DNA from 3 places in the Erwinia sp. 9145 genome. Region 1 is predicted to be linked to each of the others. Evidence: riboswitches for the same ligand, from Rfam matches in the RefSeq annotation. Region 1 holds a riboswitch; each other region holds the start of a gene.
The links. A riboswitch is a leader RNA that binds a small molecule or an ion and turns the genes downstream of it on or off. The one in region 1 is predicted to bind thiamine pyrophosphate.
Positions count from the first base shown of each region.

Region 2: another riboswitch for thiamine pyrophosphate. It lies ahead of thiC (phosphomethylpyrimidine synthase ThiC); the one in region 1 lies ahead of thiB (thiamine ABC transporter substrate binding subunit).
Region 3: another riboswitch for thiamine pyrophosphate. It lies ahead of thiD (bifunctional hydroxymethylpyrimidine kinase/phosphomethylpyrimidine kinase); the one in region 1 lies ahead of thiB (thiamine ABC transporter substrate binding subunit).

Region 1 is NZ_JQNE01000001.1:499,096-506,536, forward strand. It holds gene thiP (thiamine/thiamine pyrophosphate ABC transporter permease ThiP) at 1-883, opposite strand, end outside; gene thiB (thiamine ABC transporter substrate binding subunit) at 859-1,845, opposite strand; TPP riboswitch at 1,887-1,987, opposite strand; gene sgrR (HTH-type transcriptional regulator SgrR) at 2,026-3,687, opposite strand; gene leuD (3-isopropylmalate dehydratase small subunit) at 3,863-4,468, opposite strand; gene leuC (3-isopropylmalate dehydratase large subunit) at 4,468-5,871, opposite strand; gene leuB (3-isopropylmalate dehydrogenase) at 5,874-6,962, opposite strand; gene leuA (2-isopropylmalate synthase) at 6,965-7,441, opposite strand, start outside.
Region 2 is NZ_JQNE01000001.1:26,007-33,447, reverse strand. It holds gene nfi (deoxyribonuclease V) at 1-452, opposite strand, end outside; gene hemE (uroporphyrinogen decarboxylase) at 455-1,522, opposite strand; gene nudC (NAD(+) diphosphatase) at 1,562-2,335, opposite strand; gene FA91_RS00150 (Rsd/AlgQ family anti-sigma factor) at 2,418-2,924, shown strand; TPP riboswitch at 3,037-3,137, shown strand; gene thiC (phosphomethylpyrimidine synthase ThiC) at 3,224-5,158, shown strand; gene thiE (thiamine phosphate synthase) at 5,155-5,799, shown strand; gene FA91_RS00135 (HesA/MoeB/ThiF family protein) at 5,792-6,553, shown strand; gene thiS (sulfur carrier protein ThiS) at 6,537-6,737, shown strand; gene FA91_RS00125 (thiazole synthase) at 6,739-7,441, shown strand, end outside.
Region 3 is NZ_JQNE01000001.1:2,423,680-2,431,120, forward strand. It holds gene FA91_RS11690 (fructuronate reductase) at 1-929, shown strand, start outside; gene FA91_RS11695 (GntR family transcriptional regulator) at 1,028-1,714, shown strand; gene thiD (bifunctional hydroxymethylpyrimidine kinase/phosphomethylpyrimidine kinase) at 1,840-2,640, opposite strand; TPP riboswitch at 2,844-2,940, opposite strand; gene FA91_RS11705 (hypothetical protein) at 3,096-3,344, shown strand; gene FA91_RS11710 (GNAT family N-acetyltransferase) at 3,348-3,770, shown strand; gene pagP (lipid IV(A) palmitoyltransferase PagP) at 3,779-4,405, opposite strand; gene apbC (iron-sulfur cluster carrier protein ApbC) at 4,571-5,683, opposite strand; gene metG (methionine--tRNA ligase) at 5,770-7,441, shown strand, end outside.

The sequences.
Region 1 (7,441 bases):
CGATCGGCAAGGCATCAGTGATTTTCGCCCGCAGGCTATCCTGCGGGTCGCGCCAGCCGCCGACCACCGCGCTCCCTGACGGGATCGCCTTGCTCAATCGCTGACTCAGCATTACCAGACCGAGGCAGCAGACCATCTGGATCATTGCCAGCAGCGCCGCGCGGCCGGGATCGTAATCAAAACTGAGCGCCTGAAAGATCGCCAGTTCGAGAGTGGTGGCTTTAGGGCCGCCGCCCAGCGACAGAACGGTGGCGAAGCTGGCGAAGCAGAGCATAAAAATCAGCGCGCCGGCGGGGAAAATTTGCCGCCGCAGCCACGGCCATTCAACGACAGAAAAAAAGTGCCAGCCGCGCAGGCCCAGCTGCGCGGCCAGCTGGCGCTGCTCGCCGGGGATCTGCTCCAGCGCCTGAAGCAGCAGGCGCGCGGCAAGCGGAAGGTTGAAAAAAATATGCGCCAGCAGGATGCCCGCCAGGCCATAAGGCGAAAAGGTGTAATCAATGCCCAGCAGCGCGCAGAGCTTAGCCAGCCAGCCGGTTCTGCCGTACACGCTGAGTATGCCAAAAACGGCGACCAGCACCGGCAGTACCAGCGTCATTGCGCACAGGCGCAGCAGCAGCGCCCTGCCGGGAAAGCGCCTGCGGTATAGCGCCCGTGCCAGCGGCAGCGCAGGCAGCACCGAAAACAGCGCCGACAGAAAAGCCTGCCAGAAGGAGAAACGCAGCACGTGCCACAGATAGTCATCACGCCACAGCGCCTGCCACGCGATGTCCGGCGCGTGACAGAGCAGGGCGGTAAAGGCCAGCAGAGCGGTGGCGGTCAGTAGCGCTGCCGCCACGCTGCCGGGCAGCAGGCCCCTGATCAATGGCTGACGGCGCGTTGCCAGGCGGCAATCCACTGGCTGCGCTGGCGGGCTACCTCTTCCGGCGTGAACTGGAGCGTGGTAGCGGGAACGGTCAGCGTATCAAAACCGGCAGGCAGATCGCTTTTCACCGCCGGATACATCCAGTTGCCGGTCGGGATGGTCTGCTGAAAACGCTTATCCAGCACAAACTGCATGAATTTTTGCGCCAGCGCTGGTTGCTGACTGGCTTTCAACCGCCCGGCCACTTCAACCTGAAGATAGTGACCCTCGCTGAAATCTGCGGCGGCGTACTGAGTCTTTTTCTCTTCAATCAAATGGTAAGCCGGTGAAGTGGTATAGCTCAGAACCATATCGCCTTCGCCCTTCAGGAACAGCCCGTAGGCTTCGCTCCAGCCTTTGGTGACGGTGACGGTTTTCTTCGCCAGCTTCTGCCACGCGCCGTCGGCCTTGTCGCCGTAGACCTTTTGCATCCACAGCAGCAGCCCCAGGCCAGGCGTGCTGGTGCGCGGATCTTCGTAAATCACCCTGAGCGGACGATCGCTCTCGACCAGCTCTTTCAGGCTTTTTGGGGGATTCGGCAGTCTGGTTTTGTCGTAGACGAAGGCAAACCAGCCGTAGTCGTACGGAACGAAGGTCGCGTTATGCCAGCCGCCAGGCACGGCGGTGTTGCTGGCATCAACCTGCGCCGGGGCGAAGAGACCGGTTTTCTCTGCGGCGTCCAGCAGGTTATTGTCCAGCCCGAGCACCACGTCGGCCTTGCTGTTTTTTCCTTCCATCCGTAAACGGTTGAGCAGTGAAACGCCATCTTCCAGCGCAACGTACTTCAGTTCGCAGCCACAGTCGGCTTCAAACGCTTTTTTAATGGCTGGCCCCGGCCCCCAGTCGGCGGAGAACGAGTCATAGGTGTAGACCGTCAGCGTGGGCTTTGCGGCAGCGGCGGGCAGGGCGATGAGCATCAACAGTGGAAAAACTTTTTTTAACACTTTGCGTTCCTTGGTTGCAGGGCGTCGCAAAGGATCTGAGCAGATGGAGCAGTCTCAAATCCCTACGCCGGTATTATCCGGATCAGGTTCGACGGGTCAGTCTCAGCGAAAACAGACGTTTTTCGCACCCCGTTGAGAAGGCTTCATTCTAGTGCGTATGCGCGCGAAGCGAAAGGCCGACTACGCATCGGGCGGCGCAAACCAGGCGGAGGTGAAGTCGAACCAGCCCAGCGTGTTCATTCGCACGCCGCGCATGCCGCGTTCGCCCTCCAGCAGCAGCCAGTGGTGAAACAGCGGATGCAGGAAATCGCGCGCCAGCAGGCTCTGGCACCATTCCGCCAGCGACAGCGTCTGTTCCCGCCAGCGCTGCGCCTCCCGCAGCCAGTCGATCGGGATGCAGTGCTGCATTAGCGGAATGTCATACAACAGCGCGAAAAGGGAATATTCCAGCGGCAGCGTAAAGTTGGCGCTGCCCAGCCAGATATCGCTGGCGGCATCGCCCCGGTGCCAGCGCTCGTAATCCACCTGCTGCGTCACCAGCGTCACGCCGTGCGCCGCCAGCATCGGCGCAATGGCGTTAGCAATACCGACGTGCTCAATATGATCTGAATACCAGGTCAGCGTCAGCGTGGTCAGCCCTGCGGGTTTTTGTGGCGCATTGACGCCGCGCCGGTGATGCCAGCGCGGCAGCAGCCCCCAGGCGGGAAACCAGTAGCGCTGATAGCCCACGCCAAGGTGGTTCAGCAGCGCGATAGGATTCAACACCGCACTGACCCAGCGGCGGATCTCGTCGTTGCGGCCCTGTTCGGAACGACGGTCGAACAGCAGAAAATAGCAGCCTTCTTCGAGCCGGCTCTCTTCTGATTTTTCGCCTGCGCTGAGGCCCTCCAGCCTGACGCCAGCGTAAACCAGCTCCTCCGTAATATCCGGCAGCACCCAGATATTCACCTCGTCGATCAGCGCACGATAGCCAAAATAGTCGTCAAAGGCCCGAATGCGCAGCTGGGTTTGCTCATTGCGCACCACGGCATACGGCCCGGTTCCCACCGGCTGGCGGGCGAAACCGGGCAGCGTGGGCCACTCCTGCGGGAGGATCATCGCGCTGACGCTGGCCAGCAGCCAGGGCAGCCACCGGTCGGGCTGGCGCAAATGAACGTCCAGCGTCCAGGGCGCGGAAGAGGCCACGCGCTCAATATTGGCAAAGAGCGGCTGTGGACGCTGCCGTTCCAGCGTGCCGATCACGTCGTCCATATGCAGTTCGCGGCCGTGATGAAAGCGGATCGCCGGGCGCAAAAAAAAGCGCCAGTGAAGCGGCGTCACCGCCTGCCAGTGATGGGCGATATCCGGCTCGATTTCCCCGTTTTCCTCATTTATATGCGTCAGCCCGCTGAAAATCTGCCGCGCCAGATGCGTTTCCGAACGGCGCAGCGGCGTGCCGGGCAGCAGGTTGGGGAGGGAGCGGTAATAGAGTACGCGCAGGATGTGTTTGCCTTCGCGAAAGCTGCGCCCAAGGTGGGAAATCAGCATCTGACGCACGGCGTTTTTATCGCCAACCAGCTGCACCAACTGATCGATGCGATCCTGCTCAAGCAGATCTTCGGCGCGCTGCTGAGAAAGCGCCAGCCCGGTATAGAGAAAGGTAAGCGTTGAGCGTTTGCCTCTTCCGGCTTCAGCCTGCCACGACAGCCAGCCCGCTTTTTGCATTGCGTTCAGCAGGTTGCGCATGTGTCGGCGCGAACAGTTCAGCCGTTCGGCCAGATCGTTAAGGGTGGTTTCCTGCGTCTGGCCCTGACAGCTTTGCCACAGGCGGATGAACTGCTGCTGCATGCGCGGAGAAGACATAAAAGGGGAATCCTTGTCAGAAAGCAGACTGTTTTTTGTACCCTTTATTATGACGATAATGGATAAAGATGAAAGAGCGGGAGACCTCTTCTCTGAAGAGGGCTCTGACATCGTTAATCTGAGTATGGTGCAACTTCACCAGCCAGCGTGCACAACGACGCTGGCTTTTTTTATGTTACCGCAGGAAGGCAGGCTGCTGCTGTTCGTAAGCGCTGATGGCGTCTTCGTGCTGAAGCGTCAGGCCAATGCTGTCGAGGCCGTTCAGCAGGCAGTGGCGGCGAAAGCCGTCGATAGTGAACGCGTAGCGTTTGTCACCGGCCAGAACCCACTGGTTTTCCAGATCGACAGTAAAGGCGATCCCCGGCTGTGCGGCCACCATCCGGAACAGCGACTCGACTTCTTCTTCGCGTAATGAAACCAGCAGAAGCTGATTGTTAAATGAATTATTGGCGAAGATGTCGGCGAAATCGCTGCCGATAATCGCCTGGATGCCATAGTCGGTCAGCGCCCAGGGCGCATGCTCACGCGAGGAACCGCAGCCGAAATTTTCCCGCGTCAGCATAATGCTCGCGCCGCTGAATTCGGGCTTGTTCAGCACAAAGTCAGGATTCGGGATCTGGCCTTCCGCATCGCTGTAGCGCCAGTCGTAGAAGAGATTGCGGCCAAAGCCGGTGCGGGTGACCATCTGCAAAAACTGTTTGGGAATGATTGCATCGGTATCCACGTTGGCCGCATCCATCGGCACCACAACGCCGGTGTGCCGGGTGAATTTTTTCGCCATTATGCCTTCCTCAATTCACGAATATCGACAAAGTGACCGTTTACCGCCGCAGCCGCAGCCATTGCCGGGCTGAGCAGGTGCGTGCGTCCACCCCGGCCCTGACGGCCTTCAAAGTTGCGGTTGCTGGTGGAGGCGCAGCGTTCGCCAGGGCTGAGACGATCGTTATTCATCGCCAGACACATTGAGCAGCCGGGCAGCCGCCACTCGAAACCCGCCTCGATAAAGATTTTGTCCAGCCCTTCGGCTTCGGCCTGCGCTTTGACCGGGCCGGAACCGGGCACGACGTAAGCCTGCACGCCCGCCGCGAGGGTATGACCTTTCACCACCGCCGCAGCCGCCCGCAGATCTTCGATCCGCGAGTTGGTGCAGGAGCCGATAAAAACCTTGTCGATACGCACATCGGTCAGGCGGATGCCGGGCCTGAGATCCATATAAGCCAGTGCTTTTTCCGCCGAGGCGCGGTCAACCGGGTCGCTGAACGAAGCGGGATCGGGAATGCAGTCGCTAACGGCAATGACCTGGCCCGGATTGGTTCCCCAGGTGACCTGCGGCGCGATATCGGCCGCGTTGATCGTCACCACTTTGTCATAGACCGCGCCGGGATCGCTTTTCAGCGTGCGCCAGTACGCCAGCGCGTTTTCCCAGTCGCTCTCCTTCGGTGCAAACTGACGGCCTTTGACATAGCTGAACGTGGTGTCATCCGGCGCCACCAGGCCCGCTTTCGCGCCCAGTTCAATCGCCATATTGCACAGCGTCATGCGGCCTTCCATGCTCAGTTTCTCCACCGCCGGGCCGCAGAATTCGACCACATGGCCGTTGCCGCCGCCGCTGCCGGTTTTGCCGATGATCGCCAGCGCGATATCTTTGGCGGTGATGCCCGGCGCGGTTTCGCCGACAACCTCAACTTTCATCGTCTTCGCACGCGCCTGCTTCAGCGTTTGCGTCGCCAGCACGTGTTCCACTTCAGAGGTGCCGATACCAAACGCCAGCGCGCCGAAGGCGCCGTGCGTCGAGGTGTGTGAATCACCGCAGACAATGGTCATGCCGGGCAGCGACATGCCCTGTTCCGGGCCGATAATGTGCACAATTCCCTGAAAAGGGTGCTTAAGATCGTACAGCCGCACGCCGAAGGCTTCGCAGTTTTTCATCAGCATCGACATCTGAATACGTGCCATTTCACCGCTGGCGTTGATATCACGCGTTTGGGTGGAAACGTTATGATCCATCGTGGCGAAGGTTTTTCCCGGCTGGCGCACCGTACGGCCGTGCGCGCGCAGCCCGTCAAACGCCTGCGCGGAGGTCACCTCGTGCACCAGATGCCGGTCGATATAGAGCAGCGGCGTCTCGTTGGGCGCCTCAAACACCACATGCGCATCAAACAGCTTTTCGTAAAGTGTTTTCATCATCAGGACTCGCTGATAAATCCGGCAATTATGCCGCCCATTTCGTCGGTGCCAATCGATGCGCCATCGCCCGCCAGATCGCCAGTGCGGTAGCCCTCTTCCAGCGCGCGGCTGACGGCCTGCTCAATCGCATCAGCCGCTTCGCCTGCGTCCAGGCTGTAACGCAGCAGCAGCGCCAGCGACAGAATTTGCGCAATCGGATTGGCAATGTTTTTTCCGGCAATATCGGGCGCGGAGCCTCCTGCCGGTTCGAACAGGCCAAAACCCTGCTCATTCAGGCTGGCGGACGGCAGCATGCCCATTGAGCCGGTGATCATTGCGCACTCGTCGGAAAGAATGTCGCCAAACAGGTTAGAACAGAGCACCACGTCAAACTGCGACGGCGCCTTGATCATCTGCATGGTGGCGTTATCAATATACATGTGGCTAAGTTCGACATCGGGGAAGTCGCTGGCCACTTCACTGACGATTTCACGCCAGAGGATCGACGATTGCAGCACGTTGGCTTTGTCAATTGAGGTGACTTTTTTGCGGCGCTTGCGGGCGGATTCGAAGGCGATACGCGCAATACGCTCAATTTCAAAGCGGTGATAGACCTCAGTATCGAAGGCGCGCTCGTGCTGGCCGCTGCCTTCGCGGCCCTTGGGCTGTCCAAAATAGATGCCGCCGGTCAGTTCGCGCACCACCAGGATATCAAAACCCTGTTCAGCGATATCGCTGCGCAGAGGGCAAAACGCTTCCAGCCCCTGATAAAGACTGGCCGGGCGCAGGTTACTGAACAGCTTGAAATGTTTACGCAACGGCAGCAGCGCCCCGCGCTCCGGCTGCGCAGCGGGCGGCAGGTGCTCCCATTTTGGGCCGCCAACCGAGCCAAACAAAATGGCATCCGCCTGCTCGCAGCCCGTCACCGTCGCCTTCGGTAGCGGCTCACCGTGACGATCGATGGCGATGCCGCCTACGTCATAGTCGCTGGTGGTGATCCGCATGTTGAAACGCTGACGCACCGCGTCCAGAACCTTCCTGGCCTGCGCCATCACTTCGGGGCCGATGCCGTCGCCGGGCAGAATGGCAATATGGTAAGTCCTTGACATCATTACACCGATTCCTTTTGTTTGGCTTGAGATTTGCGTTGCAGTTCCTGCTCAACCAGGCGAGAGCGCCAGATGTTGTTCAGCGCGTTAATCATCGCCTTCGCAGATGATTCAACGATGTCCGTCGCCAGACCGACGCCGTGGAATTTGCGGCCGTTATAGTTGACCACGATATCCACCTGACCCAGCGCGTCTTTGCCCTGGCCTTTCGCGGTGAGCTGGTAGGTCACCAGTTCGGCGTCAAACTCGGTAATGCGGTTGATCGCCTGATAGACCGCATCGACCGGGCCGTTGCCGGTGGCCGCTTCGGATTTCATCTCTTCACCGCAGACCAGTTTCACCGAGGCGGTTGCCATCACGCTGGAGCCGGACTGCACGCTGAAATAGTCCAGGCGGAAATGCTCCGGCTCCTCGTTCTGTTTATTAATAAACGCCAGCGCTTCCAGATCGTAGTCAAACACCTGGCCTTTTTTGTCCGC
Region 2 (7,441 bases), 470 kb from region 1:
GGCTGTTTTGCGCCGGGCTCCTCATCGAGCGGCTCAAATTTGCCGCACAGGCGGCGCTTCGCCACGCCAATGGTCGGCACGTCCACCAGCAGGCCAAAGTGGCTGGCAACGCCCAGACGACGCGGATGCGCGATGCCCTGTCCGTCCACAAACAGCAGGTCCGGCTGCTGTTCAAGCTGCTGCCACGCTGCCAGCAGCGCGGGATATTCGCGAAACGAGAGGAAACCGGGGATATAGGGCATGGTGGTGGCAATGCGCGCCACGCGATGCTCAACCAGCTTTAGCGACGGGTATTCAAGAACGATCATGGCGGCACGGGTGACCTCGCCGCCCTGCTCAAAGCCAACATCAGCGCCGCCGATGTAGCGTGGCGGCAGAACGTCAAAATCATCGTCGGTGCGCACTTCTTTTGCGCGCGTCAATTGTTCCTGCCGCAGTGCCGCAATATCCATGTTTACTCCTGATGGTAAGGGCGGGAAAGACGGTGTACCGCTTCGACAAAAGCGCCTGCGTGCTCTGGCGGCACATCCTGATGTATACCGTGTCCGAGGTTGAAAACGTGGCCGGTGCCGTTGCCAAAACCGTCAAGAATACCGGCGACTTCCTGCTCAATACGCGCGGGCGGCGCATAGAGTAAGGAGGGATCCATGTTGCCCTGAAGCGCCACTTTATCGCCTACGCGGCGGCGCGCTTCGGCAATGTCGGTCGTCCAGTCGAGCCCCAGCGCGTCGCAGCCGGTTTCAGCCATCGCCTCCAGCCATTGACCGCCGCCTTTGGTAAACAACGTAACCGGTACGCGCCTGCCTTCGTTTTCATGTAGCAGCCCATCAACAATTTTGTGCATGTAGTAAAGCGAAAACTCCCGATAGTCACGTCCGGTGAGCACGCCGCCCCAGGTATCAAAAATCATCACCGATTGCGCCCCGGCGCGGATCTGCGCGTTGAGATAGAGCGTGACGCTCTCCGCCAGTTTATCGAGCATCAGATGCAGCGTTTCCGGCTCGGCATACATCATCTTCTTCAGCTTCGTAAAGGCTTTGCTGCTGCCGCCTTCAACCATATAGGTCGCCAGCGTCCACGGGCTGCCGGAGAAACCGATCAGCGGCACGTCTCCGTTGAGGTTTTTACGGATGGTGCGCACCGCGTTCATCACGTAGCCCAACTCCTGCTCCGGATCGGGCACCGGCAGTTTCTCCACATCGGCGCGACAGGTAATGGGAGAAGCGAAGCGCGGCCCTTCGCCAGCTTCGAACCACAACCCCAGCCCCATCGCGTCGGGAATGGTTAAAATATCAGAGAAGAGGATCGCCGCATCCAGCGGGTAGCGGCGCAGCGGCTGAAGCGTCACTTCGCAGGCCAGTTCGGCATTTTTGCACAGCGACATAAAGTCGCCAGCCACGGCGCGCGTTGCTTTATATTCAGGCAGATAGCGCCCGGCCTGGCGCATCATCCATACGGGCGTGGTATCGACAGGCTGGCGTAGCAGGGCGCGCAAATAGCGATCGTTCTTCAGTTGATTCATGGTAAAAACTCTCTTTTATTCAGCCGCCTAGTATAGCATTCATTCCGCGTCGGCGCGGCACAGCGCCACGGTGTCTTCGATGAGCCGACGCGCGACGGTGCCGACAGGCGGCAGCTGCGGCAGCGCGTCAAAACGATACCAGCCCGCGTCCAGCAGCTCTTTCGGATCAATAACGATGTCGCCGCTCTCGTAATCGGCCATAAATGCCACCATCAGCGACTGCGGGAAAGGCCAGGGCTGCGAAGAGACGTAACGCAGGTTTTTCACTTTGATGCCGCTCTCCTCCATCACCTCACGCGCCACCGTCTGCTCCAGCGTTTCACCCACTTCGACGAAGCCGGCCAGCACGGTATAGATGCCGTTGCGATGCCGGGTATGCTGCGCCAGCAGGATCTCATCGCCGCGTCGGATCGCCACGATAATGCAGGGCGCAATTTGCGGATAGTAGCGCTGACGGCAGTGTCCGCACAGGCAGGCCCATTCGGTGCGGCTGGTGTGCATTTCGTGGCCGCAGTACCCGCACCACTTATGCGATCGATAAAATTCAGCCAGTTGCAGGCCGCGCCCGGCAAGCTGAAACAGGCCGGGCTCCCGATCGAGAAGCTGGCGCAGCGATCCCATCTCTTGCGCGCGGTTTTCACGGACAAGCCAGACGGCATCACCCTGCCATTCACCTATTTGTGATCCTGTCGATCCATTCAGATCGAATGTCCCGGCGCGGCCAAACGGTAATTGACCTTTTGGTAGCCACAGTTTATGTTCATGGCTGACAACCCACCAGCCAGCGTCTACGCTTGAAATCTCACGTTCCATACATTGCTCGCCCTCAGCTTTACCGACTTTGTGCGTTACTGGATTGGGATCAGGCTTATAACACACTATTTTCGGAGCATTTATGCTTAACCAGCTTGAAAATTTAACCGCACGTGTTGGCGGAAGCAGCGACCTTGTCGATTTTTACCTGCTGTCGCGTAAGCAACTGCTGGTCGCCTGGTATGAAGTGGTTGGCATCAAGCCTAACAAGGGATCGTTAAGCGGAATAGATGAAAACGCGCTTGATACCTTCTGCCAGAACCTGGTTGACTATCTGTCAGTCGGCCACTTTACCATCTACGAACGCTTTATCGAAGAGATGGAAGGCACCAAACAGCTGGCGGTAGCCGGACGCATCTATCCCTCGCTTCAGGCCAATACCGAGCAGATCATGGCGATTTACGACACGTGGCTGGAAACCGCTATCGATCATGATAACAGCCAGGAATTTCAGAACGCGCTCTCGTTAATCGGTGAAATGCTGGAAATGCGCTTCTCGCTGGAGGATAAATTTATCCGTTTAGCCGTGGGGAAGCCTCAAGGCAAGGCCAGCGCGGCGAATGACGAAGCCGTAGCGCGCCCTGCCTGAAAAATACGCAGTTGTAGTTTGCGTAATGCCCCTTTATGCTTAAGGGGCAATAAGATGTAACAGATGCTTGTTAAGCATCGCCCGTCTGGCCTTTCCGTTTGGGAAACCCAGATTCTTCTTGTCGGAGTGCCCCTCGGGGCTGAGACCGTTAATTCGGGATCCGCGGAACCTGATCAGGTTAGAACCTGCGAAGGGAACAAGAGTAGACCTTCTGTGAAGGCGTGTATCTTTTTCGCGCCCCACGCTTACTCCTCCGAACTCCAGACAAGCGACATTCCCTGATCATTAAGGAACGAGCTATGTCTACCATTAAGAAAAAATCCGGCCGTCGCGAGCAGCGCGCCGAAGCCCAACAGTTTATCGACTCCCTCCAGGGCACCGCTTTTCCCAATTCAAAACGCATCTGGCTGACGGGATCACGTGATGACATTCGCGTGCCGATGCGTGAAATCCAGCTCAGTCCCACCATGACCGGCGGCAGCAAAGACAATCCGCAGTATGAAGAGAACGAGCCGGTGCCGGTTTATGATACCGCCGGGCCGTACGGCGATCCGCACGCCATAATCGATGTGCATGCCGGACTGACGAAGCACCGTGAAGGGTGGATTATTGCGCGCAATGACACGCACGCTATTGCGCAGCGCAGCTCTGCGTACACGCGCGAGCGCCTGGCAGATCAGACGCTGGATGAACTGCGATTCGACAACCTGCCGCTTCCCCGTCGCGCGCAGCCGGGCCGCTGCGTGACGCAGCTCCACTATGCGCGCCAGGGGATCGTCACCCCGGAAATGGAATTTATCGCGCTGCGCGAAAACATGGGCCGCGAGCGCATTCGCGGTGAGGTGCTGCGCCAGCAGCATCCGGGCCACAGCTTTGGCGCGCATCTGCCGGAAAATATCACGCCGGAATTTGTACGCCAGGAGGTCGCGGCAGGTCGCGCGATCATTCCGGCAAACATCAATCACCCTGAATCCGAACCGATGATTATCGGCCGCAATTTTCTGGTCAAAATCAATGCGAATATCGGTAATTCGGCGGTGAGTTCTTCTATTGAAGAGGAGGTTGAAAAACTGGTGTGGTCGGCACGCTGGGGCGCTGACACGGTGATGGATCTCTCCACCGGCCGCAATATCCACGAAACGCGCGAGTGGATCCTGCGCAACAGCCCGGTGCCGATCGGCACGGTGCCCATTTATCAGGCGCTGGAAAAGGTTAACGGCATTGCGGAGGATCTCAACTGGGAGGTGTTCCGCGACACGCTGCTTGAACAGGCCGAACAGGGCGTCGATTACTTCACCATCCACGCTGGCGTGCTGCTGCGCTATGTGCCAATGACCGCCAAACGCCTGACCGGCATCGTGTCGCGCGGCGGCTCCATTATGGCGAAATGGTGCCTCTCGCACCATCAAGAGAGTTTCCTCTACGAACGCTTCCGCGATATCTGCGAAATTTGCGCCGCCTACGACGTTTCGCTCTCCCTCGGCGACGGCCTGCGGCCTGGCTCGATTCAGGATGCAAACGACGACGCGCAGTTCGCTGAGCTGCGCACGCTGGGCGAACTGACAAAAATTGCCTGGGAATATGATGTGCAGGTGATGATCGAAGGGCCCGGTCACGTGCCGATGCAGATGATCCGCCGCAACATGACCGAACAGCTCGAACACTGCCATGAAGCGCCCTTCTACACGCTCGGCCCGCTGACTACCGATATCGCTCCCGGCTACGATCACTTTACCTCCGGTATCGGCGCCGCGATGATTGGCTGGTTCGGCTGCGCGATGCTGTGCTACGTGACGCCGAAAGAGCACCTGGGTCTGCCCAATAAAGACGACGTGAAACAGGGACTGATCACCTACAAGATCGCCGCGCACGCCGCCGATCTGGCGAAAGGACACCCCGGCGCGCAGATCCGTGATAACGCCATGTCGAAAGCCCGTTTCGAATTCCGCTGGGAAGATCAGTTTAATCTCTCGCTCGATCCTGAAACCGCGCGCGCTTACCACGACGAAACGCTGCCGCAGGAGTCCGGCAAGGTCGCTCATTTCTGCTCAATGTGCGGCCCGAAATTCTGCTCAATGAAGATTACCCAGGAAGTGCGTGACTACGCGGCGCAGCAGGAGGCGCAGGCCAGGCCCATTGAGATTGGCATGGCGGAAATGTCGAAAGCCTTTCGCCATCACGGCGGCGAGCTTTATCACCCGGCGGATACGCTGCCGACAGGAGAGAAAATATGAGCCGCGCCCCCTTTCCTGCCACGGCATCGCGGCTGGGACTTTACCCGGTGGTGGATTCGGTAACGTGGATCGCGCGGCTGCTGGAGGCGGGCGTGCGCACACTCCAGTTGCGCATCAAAGACAGGCCGGAAGCCGACGTTGAACAGGAGGTCGCCGACGCGGTTGCGCTGGGTAGGCGCTATCAGGCACGGCTGTTTATCAATGACTACTGGCGGCTGGCAATTGCGCATCAGGCTTATGGCGTTCATCTGGGCCAGGAGGATCTGGATGTCGCCGATCGCGACGCCATTCATCGTGCCGGCCTGCGGCTGGGACTCTCCACGCATGACGACAGCGAACTGGAGCGCGCGCTGGCGATAAAGCCTTCCTATATCGCACTCGGCCATATTTTCCCGACGCAGACCAAACAGATGCCCTCGGCGCCGCAGGGCCTGGAGGCGCTTCAGCGCCACGTTTCGCGCCTGAAGAATGTCTCTACCGTGGCCATTGGCGGCATCACGCTTGCCCGTGCGCCGGCGGTGCTGGCGACCGGCGTGGGCAGCATTGCGGTCGTCAGCGCCATAACGCAGGCCGAAGACTGGCGGGTCGCCACGGCGCAGCTGCTGGCGCTGGTCGGCGCGGGAGATGAAGCGGATGCTTAGCGACAACGATTTCCTGCGCTACAGCCGTCAGCTGCTGCTGGAGGAGTTTGGCCCTGAAGGTCAGCAGAAATTACAGCGCGCCAGCGTGCTGCTGGTGGGCCTCGGCGGTTTGGGTTCGCCCGCCGCGCTCTATCTGGCTGCGGCTGGCGTCGGCACGCTCCTGCTGGCCGATGACGATCGCGTGCACATCAGTAACCTCCAGCGGCAGATCCTGTTTCGCACTGCCGACAGCGGCACGTCAAAAGCGGCGCTGGCAAAAAAACGGCTCAGCGCACTGAATCCTCACATCGCCTGCGTGGCGCTGGAGCAGCGCATGGAGGCGGCCAGCCTGGCAGAGGTGGTACGAACGGTGGATCTGGTGCTGGATTGCAGCGATAACATGCCGACGCGCCATGCCATCAACGCGGCCTGCGTGCGAAGCGGCATCCCGCTGGTCAGCGCCAGCGCGGTTGGTTTCGGCGGCCAACTGCTGGTGCTCAGCCCGCCTTTCAGCCATGGCTGCTACCGCTGTCTGTGGCCCGATGACGCGGAGCCGCAGCGCAACTGCCGCACCGCTGGCGTACTCGGCCCGGTCGTGGGCGTGATGGGCACCTTACAGGCCTTGGAAGCGCTGAAAATGCTTACCGGACAGCCTTCTGCGCTGGCGGGCAAACTGCGCCTGTTCGACGGCAGACAGCAGACCTGGCGAACACTCACTCTGGAACGCAGCGCCGACTGCCCGGTTTGCGGAGGCCCGCATGAAAATCATCGTTAACGATGAGGCGATGACCTTTCCCACTACGCTGTCGCTGGTTGGGGTGCTGGAACAGCTGCACCACCCGCAAATCGGCACGGCGCTGGCCGTCAACCAGCAGATCGTACCGCGCGATCGCTGGTCTTCTTTTCATTTGCAGGAGGGCGATGAACTGGTGATTTTCCAGGCCATCGCAGGAGGTTAATATGCTCAGGATTGCGGATAAAACCTTTTCGTCACGTTTGCTCACCGGCACCGGTAAGTTTTCCAGCGCGGCGACGATGCTGGATGCCCTGCGTGAGTCCGGCTCTCAGCTGGTCACGATGGCGATGCGCCGCGTCGATCTGCGCGGCGGCGATGACGGTATTCTTCAGCCGTTGCAGTCGATGGGCGTGCAGCTGCTGCCTAACACCTCCGGCGCGAAAACCGCAGAAGAAGCGATCTTTGCCGCCCGACTGGCGCGCGAAGCACTGGGCACTCACTGGCTGAAGCTGGAGATCCATCCTGACGTTCGCTATCTGCTGCCTGACCCGATTGAAACGCTTAAAGCGGCGGAAGCGCTGGTGAAAGAGGGCTTTATTGTGCTGCCCTACTGTCACGCCGATCCGGTGCTGTGCCGTCGTCTTGAAGAGGCAGGCTGCGCAGCGGTGATGCCGCTGGGTGCGCCCATCGGCAGCAATCAAGGGCTGAAAACGCGCGATCTGCTGAGTATTATTATCGAACAGGCGCACGTGCCGGTGATCGTTGACGCCGGTATCGGCGCGCCCAGTCATGCCAGCGAAGCGCTGGAGATGGGGGCCGACGCGGTGCTGGTCAACACCGCGATCGCCTCAGCGCAACAGCCCGTTGCCATGGCGCGCGCCTTCAGGCTGGCGGTGGAAGCAGGGGCGCTGGCCTACCGCAGCGGGC
Region 3 (7,441 bases), 1.9 Mb from region 1:
TCATGTCCTGCGATAACATGCCGGAAAATGGTCATGTGACCCGCAACGTGGTGATCGCTCTGGCAAAGCAACAGGATACAGATCTGGCCGACTGGATCGGTGAAAATGTCACCTTCCCTTCCACGATGGTGGACCGCATCGTCCCGGCCATGACCGGGGAAACGCACGCGGTGCTGCGTGACAGACTGGGCTGCAACGATCCGGTTGGCGTGGCCTGCGAGCCTTTTTTTCAGTGGGTAATTGAGGACAACTTTGTCAGCGGCCGCCCCGCGTGGGAAAAAGCCGGTGCGGAGTTGGTCAGCGACGTGCTGCCGTATGAAGAGATGAAGCTGCGCATGTTGAACGGCAGCCACTCTTTTCTCGCCTACCTTGGCAATCTTGCTGGTTACCAGCACATCAGCGATTGTATGGCCGACACCCATTTTCGCACGGCGGCGCGTAAGCTGATGATGGCTGAGCAGGCACCCACGCTGCATACGCCCGATGTTGATTTGGCAGCCTATGCCGATTCGCTGATCGCCCGCTATGAAAATCGCGCCATTAAGCATCGCACCGCGCAAATCGCCAATGATGGCTCGCAAAAGCTGCCGCAGCGCTGGCTGGACAGCATCCGCTGGCATCTGCGAAACGGCTCTGACTTTACGCTGCTGGCACTGGGCGTGGCGGGCTGGATGCGATACGTCAGCGGCGTGGACGAACGCGGTGAACCGATTGAGATTAACGATCCTATGCGTGACAGGCTGGCGCAGATCGTTGCTGAGACGTCGTCAAATCAATCACGCGTGGCGGGTTTGCTGGCAGTGAATGCAATATTTGGTGAAGACTTGCCCACCGAGGGTAAATTTGTCGCCCGCGTTAATGATTTTTATCAGCAACTCACCACGCTTGGCGCAAAAGAAACGGTGAAACAGGCGCTATCGGCTGCCTGAGTCAATAAGCGCTGGCGCGCAGCCAGCGCGCTGTTTAGACTGAGGCTTTTATGCATTGTGCGGCTGGCTCAGGCCATCCGCTATACGGATATCGCCCAATGTCGATTGCCTATGTTATTACCGCTACCGAGCCGGTAAATCAGCAGATTTATCGCTTCCTGCGACAGGATATTGTGACCTGCGCTATTCCGCCCGGCTCGCTGCTGTCAGAAAAAGAGGTTTCCTCACGGTTCAGCGTATCGCGCCAGCCGGTGAGAGAAGCCTTTATCAAGCTGGCGGAAGCCGGACTGGTGCAGGTGCTGCCGCAGCGTGGCACCTTTGTGCGTAAGATCTCCGCGCAGCGCGTGGCGGATGGCCGTTTTATACGCGAAGCCGTCGAGGTGGCGGTAATACGTCGCGCTGCGCTGGAGGCAGGCGCAGACTCGCTTGCCAGCCTCGAGCATAATCTTCAGCTTCAGCGAATGGCCGCATCGCGTCACGACAGTCAGGCTTTTCTGCTGCTGGATGACGACTACCATCGGCTGATTGCGCAAAGCATCAACTGCGAACTGGCGTGGGAGACGGTGGAGAACATTAAAGCGGCAATGGATCGGGTGCGCTTTTTGACCCTGAGTAAAGTTTCTCCGCCGGAGAGTCTGATTCAGCAGCATGAAGAGATTTATCATGCGCTGCTCGCCAGAGATGCCGATGCGGCTGAACAGGCACTGCGGCGCCATCTTCAGGAGATGATTTTCTCCATTACCCCTATTGCCGAGCAAAACAGCGAATGGTTTGAGCAGTCCTGACCTGCTCCCGGTGAGAAGCAGGTCAGCGACCGTCAGACAACGGTGGCGACTTTGGCTATCAGCCTCACGCATGATGCAAACCGCTGACTCTATTTTGCAGAGCGTTCCCGGCTGAAAAAGTGTCGCTACCACCATTGCCAGAAATGGTGAACCGGGCCGATGCCGCTGCCGACTTCCAGCGAATCCGCCTGCGTCAGCGCGCCCTGTAGCCAGGTTTTTGCCTCCTGCACCGTCGATTCCCAGTCGCTGTGGCGGGGACGCAGCGCCGCCAGCGCCGCAGAGAGCGTACAGCCGGTGCCGTGGGTGTTATTTGTCGGCACGCGCGGCGCGCTGAAACGCTGCTCCCTGTCATGCGTAAACAGCCAGTCGGGGCTTTCTGCATCGCTCAGGTGGCCGCCCTTCATCAGCACCGCCTGGCAGCCCAGCCGGAGCAGCGCGTTGCCCTGTTGACGCATCTCCTTTTCATTCTGTGCCGGTGAACAGCCCAGCAGCGTGGCGGCTTCAGGCAGATTTGGCGTAATCAGTGAAACCATCGGCAACAGCGTGTCACGCAGCGTCGCCACGGCGCGCGGAGAAAGTAACGCATCGCCGCTTTTTGCCAGCATCACCGTATCCAGCACGATCCACGGCACCGCCGCGCTTTCGAGGCTTGCTGCCACCGTTTCAACGATGCCGCTCTCCGCCAGCATGCCGATTTTAATGCTGTCGATACGCACGTCATCCAGCACCGAGGCGAGCTGCGCCGCCACGAATTCGGCATCGATATGATGCACTGCCTGTACGCCGTGGGTATTTTGCGCCACCAGTGCCGTTACCACGCTGGCGCCATAGGCGCCGAGCGCGGAAAACGTTTTCAGATCCGCCTGAATGCCCGCGCCGCCGCTGGGATCGGTTCCGGCGATGGTCAATGCATTGATACGTTTCATCGCGTTACCTCCATGCGCAGCGTGCAGAGGAATGCCAGAGAGAAAGCGTAAGATGTTAGTAACCGGTTGTCGGTAAAGGTCTGCATTACGTCACGGGTCAGGGAACGTTGATGATACTGCGCGAGAGAGGCGGCGGCGTCAGCCGCAAGAACGGTGTGAGGTTGGATCATACATACTCCCAACCGGCGATCAAGAAGGCGATGCGCTCAGGCATCTGACTTCCCTACGCTGGCATTATCCAGTTCAGGTTCAACGGGTATTTCTCAGCCTTCGCGTGGAAGGGCACCCCGAGTCAGGTGGTAAACAGACTACTGGTCTGCTCGCCAGACAGTAAAGCAGATTGCAGAACGCGTTGTACAGCACTGCACCGTCGCCTGCTGCTAATTTTTACTATCCTCTGCCAATCCGCTACCCTGTTCAGCATCAGGCCGAAAGCGAAGCCGATGGAAGAAACGATGATAAGACCTCTTAACGAACAGTACGGCATCAGCCTGGCCGCGCTACGCATGCTGCACTATCTGGAACAGATCGCCCGCGGCGATCGCACATTTTCGATTCGTGATAGCACGCTGAATCACCGTTGCAACGTGACGCCGCCGGATAACTTTGCCTTACTGGATCAGCTATTTGAAGCCGGTAAGATCGATTATGACTATCGCGGCACCGGCATTGATGGTGAGCGCTACGTCATGCTGGTGGGATAAACGATGCACATTCGCCGCTTTACCGAAGACGACCGCCCTTTTCTGCGCACGCTTTTTCTGGCCTCGCGCAAAGCGAACTGGCGCTGGCTCGATGACAGCGACTGGCGGCTGGAAGACTTTGACCGGGTGACGCTGGGGGAGCGGGTCTGGGTGGCCGAGCAGGACGGCCGCCGTCTTGGCTTTGCCGCCGTGCTGCCTAATGATAATTTTCTGCACAGCCTGTTTATCGATCCTGACTGTCAGCGCCAGGGCGTTGGCAGCGCGCTGCTGAATGCAGTGCAGGAAAAATTTACCTCAACGGGCGCGCTGAAGTGCCTCAAAGCCAATGAGGCCGCGACCGCGTTCTATCAGCGCCACGGTTGGGAGATTGTTTCCGATGGCGAAGCCGAACACGGCGCGTACTGGCTGATGCACTTTGTGCGTTAACTCCCGGTTTAAAAGTGATATTTCAGCCAGGCGAAAAAGACGTTTCCATTATTGTAAGTGCCCGGAATATAGGTCATTTGCAAATCCAGATTGCCGTATCCCACCGCTGCCAGCGGCAGTACAGCGGACACAGGAATGTATTTCCAGTTATCGCGCGCGGTAAAACCGGCGGTATAGCCTGCTCCCCAGTGAAATTTGTCATCCGCTAACGGCCGCCAGGTGGCCACCCAGCCGTAACCACCAAAGGGCTCCCACTTGTTGAAAGAGTCTTTAAACGCCATCAGATAGAGACCATGCCAGTTACCTTTCTGGTCGTAGCGCGAAACGCCGCCACCGGCTCCCCAGGGGCGCTCGTTATATTTTTCGATATGTTCGTCATCGTAAGTCCAGCGGTTATGCCAGGTGATCGCCGGCAGGTAGATGTCGCCGCCGTCAGACTGTTGCCAGGTTTGCGCAACGTTATCGCTGAACGTATTCCAACTGTTTTTAATCTTTTGTGAAACGGTGGCTGAATGCGCAGAAAATGTCCCGCTGATCAGAAGCGCAATTGAAAGCGCGAAACCACGCTGCGCATCTCTTACCCTCTTCTCATGGAGGATGTGCGGCGCAAAACGCCTCAATCTTGCCGCTGTCATGAATATGTATCCCCGGATATTTTAAAGCGGCTGATAATAAGGACCGAAGTATAAATATTCAATGAACGACACGGTGGTCAGCGCAGGCAGAGGATAAAAAAGGAAGCTGGCCGCCGCGATTGGGCGGCCTGAAGACGGGAACGATCAACGATCCCGTTTTTCATACTAAAGCGCGCGGAAGGAGATATCGTCCGGGATCACCTCACCCTGCCAGTAGATCTGCGCGGCGACCGCACCTGCCAGATCGCGGTAAAGCTGAGTAAACTCGCTCTCCGGGCGACGCACCACCGTCGGCTGCCCGTCGTCCAGATCTTCCCGTACGGTAATGTGTAACGGAAGCTGCCCCAGCAGACGCGTATTATATTGCTGAGCAAGTTTCACTGCCCCGCCGCTGCCGAAAATCGGTTCGTGATGTCCACAGTTGCTGCAAATATGCATGCTCATGTTCTCTACAATCCCCAGCACCGGCACGCTGACCTTTTCAAACATTACGATGCCTTTGCGGGCGTCAACCAGCGCAATGTCCTGCGGCGTGGTCACCACCAGCGCGCCGGTGACCGGTACGTTCTGCGACAGCGTGAGCTGGATATCGCCGGTGCCCGGCGGCATATCCAACACCAGATAGTCCAGGTCCGGCCACAGCGTTTCGTTAAGCAGCTGCATCAGCGCTTTGCTGGCCATCGGGCCGCGCCAGACCATGGCGTTATCATCGGTCACCAGATAGCCGATAGAGTTGGTCGCCAGGCCGTGCGACATAATCGGTGCCATGTGCGTGCCGTCCGGCGAACTCGGGCGCTCACTCCGCGTACCGAGCATGTCCGGGATCGAAGGGCCATAGATATCCGCATCCAGCAGGCCGACCTTCGCGCCTTCAGCCACCAGCGCCAGCGCAAGATTCACAGCTGTGCTGGATTTTCCTACGCCGCCTTTGCCTGAACTGACTGCGATGATGTTTTTTACGCCGTTTACGCCGGGCTGATTTTTTACGCGCTTCATGGTCGCCACATCGTGGTTAAGGCGCCAGCTGATGGCCGTGGCGTGGGTTAAACGCAACAGTTCGGCGCTGGTCGCTTCCTTCAGCGCCTCAAAGCCGCTGCGCCAGACAAACGGCATCATCAGGTCGATATGCAGCGTATTATCCATCATGGCGCAGTGATGCAGCGACTTCAGCGTGGTCAGATTGTGCTTCAGCGTGGGATGTTCAAACGTGGTCAACACGCCCATCACCATAGCGCGCAGCGCTTCCGGCGAATGTTGCCCGGCAGAGTGAGAGGTCATCCTGGCTCCTTCTTTTTTCGATAAGTTCTGTACCGCACAGCATATCAGATGCGGCGGCGGCCGGATGCGAAAATCAACAGTAGAACATTTACCCGGACAGCACACTCGGTTACCATCTAGACCCTTTCTTTAACAGGTATGAGCTAAGTCTTACTATGACTCAAGTCGCGAAAAAAATATTGGTAACGTGCGCACTGCCGTACGCAAACGGCCCTATCCATCTCGGTCACATGCTTGAACACATCCAGGCGGACATATGGGTGCGTTACCAGCGAATGCGCGGCAACCAGGTTTACTTCATCTGCGCGGATGACGCCCACGGCACGCCGATTATGCTGAAAGCTCAGCAGTCCGGCATTGCCCCCGAGCAGATGATTGCCGAAATGAGTCAGGAGCATCAGACCGACTTTGCTGGCTTTAATATCAGTTATGACAACTATCACTCAACGCACAGCGATGAAAATCGCGAGCTGTCCGGGCTGATCTACACGCGCCTGAAAGAGAACGGTTTTATTAAAAACCGCACCATCTCTCAGCTTTACGATCCTGAAAAAGGCATGTTTCTGCCGGATCGCTTTGTGAAGGGCACCTGTCCGAAATGCAAATCCGCCGACCAGTATGGCGATAACTGTGAAGTGTGCGGCGCGACCTACAGCCCGACTGAGCTGATCGAACCCAAATCGGTGGTATCCGGCGCCACGCCGGTGATGCGCGAGTCGGAGCACTTTTTCTTCGACCTGCCAGCCTTCAGCGACATGCTGCAAGCCTGGACCCGCTCCGGTGCCCTACAGGAGCAGGTGGCGAACAAGATGCAGGAGTGGTTTGAGTCGGGCCTGCAACAGTGGGATATTTCCCGCGATGCGCCCTACTTCGGCTTTGAAATTCCGAACGCGCCGGGCAAGTATTTTTACGTCTGGCTGGACGCGCCAATCGGCTACATGGGCTCATTTAAAAATCTGTGCGATAAGCGCGGTGACATTGATTTTGACGCCTTCTGGCAGAAAGATTCTGATGCCGACCTTTACCACTTCATCGGCAAAGATATCGTCTACTTCCACAGCCTGTTCTGGCCGGCGATGCTGGAAGGCAGTAATTTCCGTAAGCCGACCAATCTGTTTGTACACGGGTATGTGACGGTGAACGGAGCCAAAATGTCGAAATCGCGCGGCACCTTTATTAAAGCCAGCACCTGGCTTAATCATCTGGACGCCGACAGCCTTCGTTATTACTACGCCGCCAAGCTCTCCTCACGCATTGATGATATCGACCTGAACCTGGAAGATTTCGTGCAGCGCGTGAACGCCGATATCGTAAACAAAGTGGTGAACCTTGCCTCACGTAACGCCGGTTTCATCACCAAACGCTTCGACGGAAAACTTTCTGCCGAACTGGCCGATCCGGCGCTGTATAAAACCTTCACCGACGCCGCAGCCGGTATCGGCGAAGCCTGGAGCAACCGTGAATTCAGCCGCGCGGTGCGCGAAATCATGGCGCTGGCCGATGTGGCCAACCGCTACGTTGACGAGCAGGCGCCGTGGGTCGTGGCGAAGCAGGAAGGCCGCGACGCCGATCTTCAGGCAATTTGTACCATGGGTATCAACCTGTTCCGCGTGCTGATGACCTGGCTGAAGCCGGTGTTGCCGAGCCTGAGCGAACGCGCTGAAGCATTCCTGAATCAGCCGCTACGCTGGGACGAGATTGAACAGCCGCTGCTGAACCACACGCTTTCTCCTTTCAAAGCGCTGTATAACCGTATTG